DNA from 3 places in the Amycolatopsis lurida genome. Region 1 is predicted to be linked to each of the others. Evidence: riboswitches for the same ligand, from Rfam matches in the RefSeq annotation. Region 1 holds a riboswitch; each other region holds the start of a gene.
What was found. A riboswitch is a leader RNA that binds a small molecule or an ion and turns the genes downstream of it on or off. The one in region 1 is predicted to bind cobalamin.

Region 1 (3,264 bases):
GAAGACCTCGCTTCGGGCGTCTCCGGCGACCAGCCGGTGATCCGGGTGCTGGCCACTCCGCAACTCGTCGAGGCGGCCGTCAGTTCCGGGCGGCCCGAACGCGCACTGGCCGCGCTGGAGGTGTTCGACCGCTGGACCCTCGCGGGCGCCGAACCCTGCTGGCTCGCGCTGAGCCACCGCTGTCACGCGCTGACCGCGTCGGATCCCGGTGTGGCGGAACGGCGTTTCGTCCTGGCCATCGAGGCGCACCGGCGGGCGGGCGGCGCGATGGAACTCGCCAGGACCCGGTTCGCCTACGCCACCCTGCTGCGACGGCATCGGCGGACCCGCGACGCCCGCGACCAGTTCCGCGATGCCTTGCGCGGCTTCGAAAACGTCGGTGCGAAGCGGTTCGCCGAACGGGCGAGGGCCGGGCTGCGGGCGACCGGCGAGACCGTCGACGTGCCGCACCGATCGCTCGCCGGTCTCACGCCGCAACAGGACGCCATCACCCGGCTGGTGGCGGCGGGGGAGACGAACAAGGAGATCGCGCGGCGGCTGGTGATCAGCCACCGCACGGTGGATCACCACCTGCGGAACATCTTCACGGCACTGGGTGTGCGGTCCCGCGTGGAACTCGCGCGCCGCGTCGCCGCCGGCGAGCGAACTGCTCGTGAGTGGTAAGGACGGTTAGAACCGTCCTTACCACTCACGAGGTCTCGTCACGGGCAGGCGAGGACCGGGGCCTGCGGACGGCCGCCGCCGTGCAGGTCGCTCAGCGGAACCCTGGCCAGGCCGAGGATCGCCTGCGCGGTCGCGCGCGGAGCGGTCGACGGGTTCAGGCCCGTGGCGTCGTAGGCGATCGCGCCGCGGTCCGTCTCGGCGCCGGCGCAACCGGTCTGCAGGGACCGCAGGAATTCCCGGGCCTTGACGGCGGCGGCCGGGCGGTGCCCGGCCAGCGCCTGCGCGGCGAGTCCGGTGCTGTTCGCGTTCGGCGCGTCGGTGCCGAAACCGAAGCCGCCGTTCGCATGCTGCTTGGTGAGCAGCCAGGCGGTGCCCTCGCCGGCGTTCACCGGGTCACCGGTGGCGCGCAAGGCCTGCACGACCGTCGCGGTCGCGTCGACGTCGCTCGTGCACGTCGCTTCGCCGAAGTTCAGCGGGAAACCGCCGTCGGGACACTGGGTGCCCGCGAGGAACGCCACGGCCGGAGCGGGAGCGCCGCCGGTGCGGTCCAGCGCCAGCAGGGCGAGCGACTGCGAGAGAGCGTTGGAATAGTCGCCGTATTCGGAGCGGTCGGAGAACCGGCCGGACGGCGTGAGCAGCGAGAGCAGGCTCGCCTTCAGGTCGACGCCGCCGAACGACGCCGGGTTCTTGCCGCGAACCTGGGCGGCGAGCAGCAGTTTCGCGTGCGCGCCCGCGTACGCCTCGGTGCCGCTGCCGACGTAGCCCGTGGTGATCTCCGGTTTCGCCAGCCAGGCGATCGCCTTGCCCGCGTTCGCGTCCGACACCCCGGCCGCGGCGAACGCGAAGATCGCGTCGATCGTCAAACCCTGGTCGGGGAACTTCTGGCCGCCGAAGTCGGCCTCGAACCTTTCTCCGTCGGCCATCTGCCTCGCGAGCCAGCCCGCGGCGGCGCCCGCCTTGTTGTGGGTGGCCGCGGCCGCCGCCGGAGCGGCGACCAGTCCGATGCCGCACAGCATGGCGACAGCGAAGATCAAACGTCTCATGAGAACCCTTTCCCGCACTTCCACGACAGGAGTCGGTGACACCGCGCGACGTGGGTGACCGGGCTCGCCTGGAAGGCACACCGTTGCGGGACAGCGCCGGACTCTCACCGGACTTCCCCCACGACCGCGCTGAATCGGACGAACCGAAGAGTCTCACCCCGGTCAAGCGTCCGGGTACCGCCGGGCGCGAAGGGCCGATGTGATCCTGGCAACCGACCTGGTCAGCGGTGCCTGCCGGAGGTGATCGAGTGTTAACCTCGATCGGCTCGACAACTGAACACCTCCGCCCGTGACGGGGAAGCCGGTCGAAATCCGGCGCTGTCGCGCAACCGTGGGCCCTTTACCAGGGCGAGCCGGGATACCGAACGGGCGGATGAACGAACCACTGTCGCGATAAACAGGGGTGACCGCGGCGTCCGCGCCTGTCCTCCGTCATGCCGCTAGGAGGAGTCATGCGCCGCCGGTCCCTCGCCGCCGTGGCGTTCGCCGTCAGTGTCGGCGTGGTCGCCGCACTGCTCACCGGAACGGCGACGGCCGCGAACGACCTCGACGCGGCGAAGGCGAACGCCCGCTGGCTCGCGACGAAGCTGAAGCCCGACGGCACGTTCGAGAACCCCAACGGCGGCGCGCTGCCCGACCACGGCCTGATGCTCGACGCGCTGTTTTCGATGTACGCCTCGGGTGACGGCGCGAAGGCCGAGCCGATCATGAAGTTCCTCGACGACGAAGGCCACGCCACCGACTACTTCACCTGGGACAAGCTCGTTCCCGTGCCTGGATTCGACAAGGTCATCGTCGGCGGCTCGCTGGCCAAGACGCTGGTCGCCGCGCAGATCGCCGGCCGGGACCCCCGGAACTTCGACGGGTACGACCTGGTCGCCGAGACCCGAGCCGCGATCATGCGCGAGGGCCCCGACAAGGGCCGGATCAGTGACTACGCCAAAGACCCGGACCTCGCCGACACGGTGATCAACAACGCGAACACGTTCGGCCAGGGGCTCGGCGTCATCGGGCTCGCCGCGGAGGGCGAGAACGACCGGCTCGCCATCGACAAGCTGCTGACCCAGCAGTGTTCCGAGGGCTACTTCCGCGTGGCGTTCGAGTACATCCCGACGCAGGAGACCGGCGACCACGTCACCCCGGGCGGCCAGAAGGTCTCGACCTGCGACGAGGGCAAACCGCTCGGCTTGTCGCCGACCGACGGCGACGCCACGGGATTCGCGCTCTCGGCGATGCTGGCCGCGAAAAGGGCGGGCGCCACCGGGCTCGACGCCCCGATCGCCAAGACCGTCTCGTGGCTCACCGCGAACCAGACGCCCGGCGGCGGCTGGGGCGGCGGTGTCGGTACCGAGGCGCCGAACACCAACAGCACCGGGCTGATCGTCCAGGCGCTCGCCGACTCGGGCGGCGCGGACGCGGCGGTGGACAAGGGCGTGCGGTACCTCAAATCCGCGCAAGCGACCGCCGAGGCCGACTCCGGTAACCAGCTCGCGGGCGACCTCGGCGCCATCGCCTACAACCCCGCTTCGTACGTGGCCGCGCGTACTTCGGGGATCAG
Region 2 (3,264 bases), 6.5 Mb from region 1:
GTCGTTGCGCTCGGGCTCGCCGTGCACCAGCACGTCCAGGCCGAGGTCTTCCTGCAGCCGGATGACGCGCTCGATCTCGGCCTTCATCGCGGCCTCGTAGCCCGCGTCGTCCAGTGAACCCGCCTTGTGCGCGGCGCGCGCCTTGCGGACATCGGTGGTCTGCGGGAACGAGCCGATCGTCGTGCTCGGCAACGGCGGCAGATCCAGCGCCGCCTGCTGAGCCGCCGCGCGCCGGGCGTAGGGGGAGCGGACGGTGTCTTCCGGCCGCAGTGCCTCCAGCCGGGCGCGCACCCCGCTGTCGGCCAGATCGGCCGCCGTCGCGCGATCCGCGGCCGCGGCACGGGCGGCGGCGAGGTCGACCCCCTCTTCCTTCACCGCGCGCCCGAGCAGGACGACCTCGTCGACCTTCTGCTTGGCGAAGGCGAGCCAGCCTTTGAGGCGCGGGTGGAGCCCGTTCTCCCGCTCGACGTCGTAGGGCACGTGCATTAGCGAGCAGGACGTCGACACGCTGACCGACTTCGCGATGCCGAGCAGGGTCGCCGCCCGGCTGAGCGCGCGGGTCGGATCCGTGCGCCAGACATTGCGCCCGTCCACGACACCGGCCAGAACCTCCTTGTCCCGCAAGGCGGGCTCGGCGGCGACGGCGTCCACAAAGGACTCATCGGTGATGAGGTCGACGGCGATCGCGTCGATCGGGGAGCGGGCGAGCACGCCCAAGCCGCGACCGAGCCCGCCGAAGTAGCCCGCGACCAGGAGCTTCGGCCGCGCGGTCTCCTTCGCGAGCCGATGGTAGGCGCGGATGAGCGCGTTGAGCTCCCGCTCGGTGCGGTCGGCGGCGAAGGCGGGCTCGTCGAACTGGACCCATTCGACGCCTTCGTCGTGCAGACGGCGCAGCAGCTCGACGTAGCCGTCGAGGAGGCCGTCGAGCAGATCCAGCGGGCGGAAGCCCTCCGGGGCCGTCTCCGACGGCTTCGCGAGCAGCAGGAACGTCACCGGGCCCACCAGCACCGGCCGGGTCTCGACGCCGGCCGCGCGGGCCTCGCGGTACTCGTCGAGCGGTTTGGTTCCGGTGAGCGAGAACGTCGTGTCCGGGCCGAGTTCGGGGACGATGTAGTGGTAGTTCGTGTCGAACCACTTCGTCATCTCCATCGCGGGCGCGTCCTGCACCCCGCGTGCGGCGGCGAAGTAGGTGTCGAGCGGTGAGAGACCGAGCGTCGTGAAGCGCTCCGGCAGCGCACCGAACAGCTCGGAGGTGTCGAGCACCTGGTCGTAATGGGAGAAGGTGTTGGAGGGGACGGAATCCAGCCCCGCGTCCTTGAGCTCCCGCCAGGTCCGGGTACGCAGCGCGCGGCCGGTGCCCAGCAGTTCGGCCTCGTCGATCTTGCCTGCCCAATAGCGTTCGAGTGAACGCTTGAGTTCCCGGTCCGGTCCGATCCGGGGGTAGCCCAGCACTGTCGTGCCGATTTCGGTCACAGCTCTCTCCTCGCGAGCTTGTCGTGAGAGCCAGGAGCGCGCAGGAGTGACCGCCGTTCGGTCGTGCCCATCCCACGAGGCCCGGACTCACGCACGCCGTCGGCGCGCGTACCACGGGCAGGTCTTCGGACTCGTGGGCGACTCGCTCGTTCCTACCGGCCGTCGCTTCCCGGGGCGCCATGTCCCAGTGCTTTACCGTGTCTCGCACGGTGACGGCTTTCGTTCCCACATACCGCTGCGGGGCAGTCCCGGATTCGCACCGGGTTCCCTGTTACCTCGACCGGCCGGGGTGGCCGGGCGAACCAGTAGCACTCCGGAGCGTACCGAGGCGCGCTAGTGGCCCGCTGGACATGTGACGAACCGGACGCCACGCGTGATCAGATGGACGACACACGTGATCAGACGGACGACACGCGTGATTGAACGGCGAACTCGCGTGATCGGGGGCGTAACTCGCGTGTCTGGAAACGGAACACGCCGGGCGGAGGCCGCCCGGCGTGTCGTCCGTCTGATCACGCGAGTTACGCGTCTGATCACGCGAGTTACGTGTTCGAGCACGCGAGTCGCGAGGTCGGGGTCAGTCCCAGTCGAGGGCGCCGCCCGACTGGTACTCGATGACGCGGGTCTCGAAGAAGTTCTTCTCCTTCTTGAGGTCCATCGCCTCCGACATCCACGGGAACGGGTTCTCCGTCTCGCCGAAGATCGGCGCGAGACCGATCTGCTGCGCCCGCCGGTCGGTGATGAAGTGCATGTACTGCTCGATCAGTTCGGCCGAGAGCCCGAGCATGCCGCGCGGCATGGTGTCGCGGGCGTAGGCGACCTCGAGTTCGCACGCCTCGGTGAGCATGGTGCGGACCTCGGCCTGGAACTCCTCGGTCCACAGGTGCGGGTTCTCGATCTTGATCTGGTTGATGCAGTCGATGCCGAAGTTCAGGTGGATCGACTCGTCGCGCAGGATGTACTGGTACTGCTCGGCGATGCCGACCATCTTGTTCCGGCGGCCGAGCGAGAGGATCTGCGCGAAACCGGTGTAGAACCACATGCCTTCGAAGATCACGTAGAACGCGACGAGGTCACGCAGGAAGTTCTGGTCGGCTTCCGGGGTACCGGTCTCGAAGTCCGGGTTCTCCAGGTTCTGCGTGTACTTCAGCGCCCACGCGTCCTTGTCCGAGATGGACGGGACCTCGCGGTACATGTTGAACAGCTCGCCCTCGACCAGGCCGAGGCTCTCGCAGATGTACTGGAAGGTGTGCGTGTGCACGGCCTCCTCGAACGCCTGGCGCAGCAGGTACTGGCGGCATTCGGGGTTGGTGATCTGCCGGTACACCGCGAGCACGATGTTGTTGGCCACCAGGGATTCCGCGGTGGCGAAGAAGCCGAGGTTGCGCTTGAGCATGGTGCGCTCGTCCTCGGTGAGACCGTCGGGCGACTTCCACAGCGCGATGTCGGCCTGCATGGCGACCTCGGTCGGCATCCAGTGGTTGTTGCAGCCGGCGAGGTACTTCTCCCACGCCCAGGTGTACTTCATCGGCAGCAGCTGGTTGACGTCGGCGCGGGCGTTGATCATGCGCTTGTCGTCGACGTTGATGCGGGCGGCGCCGACTTCGATCTCACCGAGGCCGGTGGCGTCGGTGGAGGCGTCAAAGGTGGTCATAGAGGCTCACTCCAAGAGGGCGTCGTGAGTGGTAAGGACGGTTAGAACCGCCCTTACCACTCACGAGGACGTATTACTGGCAGGCTTCGCAGTCGGGGTCGTCGATCCGGCAGGCTGCGCCGTCGGTGGCGACGAAG
Region 3 (3,264 bases), 170 kb from region 1:
GCGATCGGCTTCGAGCGGACGCCGTTCCTGTTCGAGATCGCCTTCGCCAACCTCGCACTGGCCGTCCTGGGCTTCCGCGCCGCCTCGGCCTCCGCACGCGAACGCCTCACCATCGGCATCGCCGGCGGGATGTTCCTCTGGGGCGCTGCGATCGGCCACGTCTACCAATGGTTCGCCAACGGTGACCACGCTCCCGGCAACACCGGCGGGGTCCTCGTCACCGACGTCCTGCTCCCGGCGGTCATGATCATCCTGGCCGTACGATCCCGGCGATTCGCTCCCGTCCCGCGGCCCGCCGCGGAGATCGCCGCCTGAGGCTCGCACCATGACGACACAGACCGGCCACGCGATCGGCAAGGCCGCCGCCGAGCGGCTCAGCATCTTCGTCGACGCGGTGATCGCGATCGCGCTCACCTTGCTGGCGCTGGAACTCCCGATTCCCCACGGCGACACCACCGGCGCCATGCTGGGTTCGATCTCGGCCCACGGCAAGGAATACGTCGCCTTCGCACTCAGCTTCGCGGTGATCTCCGCGCACTGGCGCGCGCACCACGAGATCTTCCCCTACGTCCGTGCACTGAGCGGCCGCCTGATCAGCCTCACCCTGACCTGGCTGTTCATGCAGGTCCTGATGCCGTTCGCGACGCGGGTCATCACCGCCGAAGGAGCCTTCCCGCTCCGGTTCAGCGTGTACGCGATGGTGCAGGTGCTGGCCTCGGCGTCGTTCGCGCTGATCATCAGGGAGATCCGGCGCGGACACCTGTACGGGACCGGCGGACCGCCGCGGGTGTTCGCCCAAAGCCTGACTCGCAGCGTCTGCCTCGCCGCGGTGTTCGGGATCTCCGTGCCCGTCTCGTTTCTGACGAACGACACCGCTGCCTACCTGTGCTGGCTCGCGGCGCCTGTCGCGCTCGCCGTCGCCCGCCGCGTCCAGGACCACCGGCCGCCCGCCACCTGAGCGGCCGGATCGGGTCAGCGCAGGGCCGCCAGGACGTAGTCGTCTCCGGACTGCCATACGGGCGACACTTCCGCGAAGCCCGCTTCCTGGAGCAGCCTGGTGTGTTCCTGCGGGCTCAGCCGGTTGCCGTAGCCGGTCGAGATACCGCGCAACTCGTCGGCCGTGAACCGCTCCCGCAGCGCGGGATCGGCGGCGGCCGCGGCCCACCAGGCCTTCCATTCCTCGTTGGCATCGACCCCGGCACGGGCCGCCCGCCGGTTCTTGACCACCTCGGCGAGTTCGCGGATGGCCGGTCGTTCGTCGTAGAGGTGGTCGCCGTTGACGAGCGCTCCGCCCTCCCTCAGCGCTCCGGCGAGGTCACGGTAGACCTCGGCGAGCCGCTCGGGACGCAGCCAGTGCAACGCGGTCGTCGAGACCGCGGCGTCGACCGGCCTCCACTTCAGCCAGCCGCGCTCGGCGAGGTCGGCCTGGAGGTACTCGATGTCCGCCTGTCGCGGCCGGGTGGCCCTGGCGAGGGCGAGCAGGAACGGGTCGTTGTCGATACCGATGACCCGTGCGCGCGGCAACCGCCCGGCGAGCCTCTTGGCCAGCGATCCCGGGCCGCAGCCGAGGTCCAGCACCAGCGGATCGGCGACGTCACGGCATACGTGCTCGACGACGTCGATCAGTACGGCGAAGCGTTCTTCGCGGTCGGCGACGTAGCGTTCCTGCTGGATGTCCCACCGGCGCACCCAGTCCGCCGCGAGCTTCTCGTCCACCGGCTCTCCTTCGTGATCTTGATCCTGTGTAGCACACCCCGGTCATGGGTTACCGTGGGCGCCACAACGCAAGAAGTGCCCGTCGGGGGAAGCCGGTGTGAATCCGGCGCTGACCCGCAACCGTGATCGGCCTGGGAAGACGTTCCAGTGCCGAGAGCCGGACTGCCCGCCGGGTACCGCCAGCCCCAACTGTCGTGGAGTACGGAGCGGGGTCCCGTTCAGGTGCGGCCGCGCGCCCGGGACAGTGCTCGATGTCCCGGAGGTTTCCTATGACGCGTCATCCGCTCACCCGTCGGCGGCTCCTCGCCCTGGCCGCTCTCACGCCGTTGGCGGCGTGCGGGACCGCGCAGTCGGACACGGGCCGGCTGAGGGTCGCGTTCGCCGCGGGCGGCTCCAAGGAGACCCTGGACCCGGCTCAGGTCTCCCTTTTCGTCGACCAAGCGCGAGCCAAGGCGCTCTTCGACACGCTGGTCGCCTACAACGCCGACACCTCGTTGCGGCCGCGGCTGGCCGAATCCTGGGAGAGCGACGACTCCGGCACGCGCTGGCGGATACGGCTGCGGCGGGCGGCCTTCCACGACGGCCGCCCGGTCACGGCGGACGACGTGCTGTACACCTTCCGGCGGATCGCCGATCCCGCACTGGCGTCCTCGTCACGGCAGTACTTCGCGAAGGTGGACTTCGGCCGCAGCAAAGCGTTGTCCCTCAACGAAATCGAGCTGACGCTGACCGCTCCCGACTTCGAGTTCCCCTCGGGTTGGGGTGCTCCCGGTGCGGAGATCGTGCCCGCCGGGACGACGGACTTCACGGCGCCGGTCGGCTCCGGTCCGTTCCGGTTCGTCTCGTTCACCCCCGGCGGCCCGGCGGTGTTCCGCAAGAACGAGTCCCATTGGGACGGCGCACCGGGCATCGACGAGCTGGAATTCGTGCCGGTCAACGAGGAAGCCGCACGCGTCAACGCCTTGCTGTCCGGGCAGGTCGACTACGCCCACGATCTCGCGGCCGGGACCGCGGCCCGCTTGACCGGTGACGGGCGCGTCTCGCTACTCGAAGCCAAGGGAACCACGATGCAGGGCATGATCCTGCGCGTGACGCGGCCGCCGTTCGCCGACCCGAGGCTGGTGCGCGCCGTACTGTCCGGAGTGGACAGAGAGGCGCTGAACCGGGTCGCGCTGGCCGGACGCGGCGAGATCGGCAACGACCTGTTCGGCAAAGGACTCCGCGGGTACGCCACCGGCATCCCCCAGCGCGGCCGCGATGTGGAGGCGGCCCGCTCACTGGTCCGGGAGGCGGGTGCGGAGGGGCTGGCCTTCGCCGTCGAAACCAGCGACGTCGATCCCGGCTTCGCCACCGCGGCCACCCTGATTTCCCAGCAGCTCGGGGAAATCGGGCTGAAGGTCACCCCGAACACGCGCGCGTCGAGCACCTATTTCAGCGAGATCAAGACCAAGGGGGTCGCCGCGCTCACCCGCACGGCGACCTTGCCGGTGCCTGCGTTCCTCAATCAGCGCTTCCGGACCGGCGGTTCGAACAACGTCAACGGCTTCG

Region 2: it holds a riboswitch for cobalamin, as region 1 does, so the genes downstream of both, metE (5-methyltetrahydropteroyltriglutamate--homocysteine S-methyltransferase) here and BLW75_RS40535 (prenyltransferase/squalene oxidase repeat-containing protein) in region 1, are expected to answer to the same signal.
Region 3: it holds a riboswitch for cobalamin, as region 1 does, so the genes downstream of both, BLW75_RS39695 (ABC transporter substrate-binding protein) here and BLW75_RS40535 (prenyltransferase/squalene oxidase repeat-containing protein) in region 1, are expected to answer to the same signal.

Annotation. Positions count from the first base shown of each region.
Region 1 is NZ_FNTA01000004.1:7,478,721-7,481,984, forward strand. It holds gene BLW75_RS40530 (helix-turn-helix transcriptional regulator) at 1-663, shown strand, start outside; gene BLW75_RS40535 (prenyltransferase/squalene oxidase repeat-containing protein) at 702-1,706, opposite strand; cobalamin riboswitch at 1,739-1,865, opposite strand; cobalamin riboswitch at 1,978-2,090, shown strand; gene BLW75_RS43275 (prenyltransferase/squalene oxidase repeat-containing protein) at 2,159-3,264, shown strand, end outside.
Region 2 is NZ_FNTA01000004.1:936,675-939,938, reverse strand. It holds gene metE (5-methyltetrahydropteroyltriglutamate--homocysteine S-methyltransferase) at 1-1,473, opposite strand, end outside; cobalamin riboswitch at 1,573-1,795, opposite strand; gene BLW75_RS09495 (ribonucleotide-diphosphate reductase subunit beta) at 2,051-3,127, opposite strand; gene BLW75_RS09490 (ribonucleoside-diphosphate reductase subunit alpha) at 3,201-3,264, opposite strand, start outside.
Region 3 is NZ_FNTA01000004.1:7,311,400-7,314,663, reverse strand. It holds gene BLW75_RS39710 (DUF6790 family protein) at 1-315, shown strand, start outside; gene BLW75_RS39705 (TMEM175 family protein) at 326-958, shown strand; gene BLW75_RS39700 (class I SAM-dependent methyltransferase) at 973-1,716, opposite strand; cobalamin riboswitch at 1,739-1,904, shown strand; gene BLW75_RS39695 (ABC transporter substrate-binding protein) at 1,986-3,264, shown strand, end outside.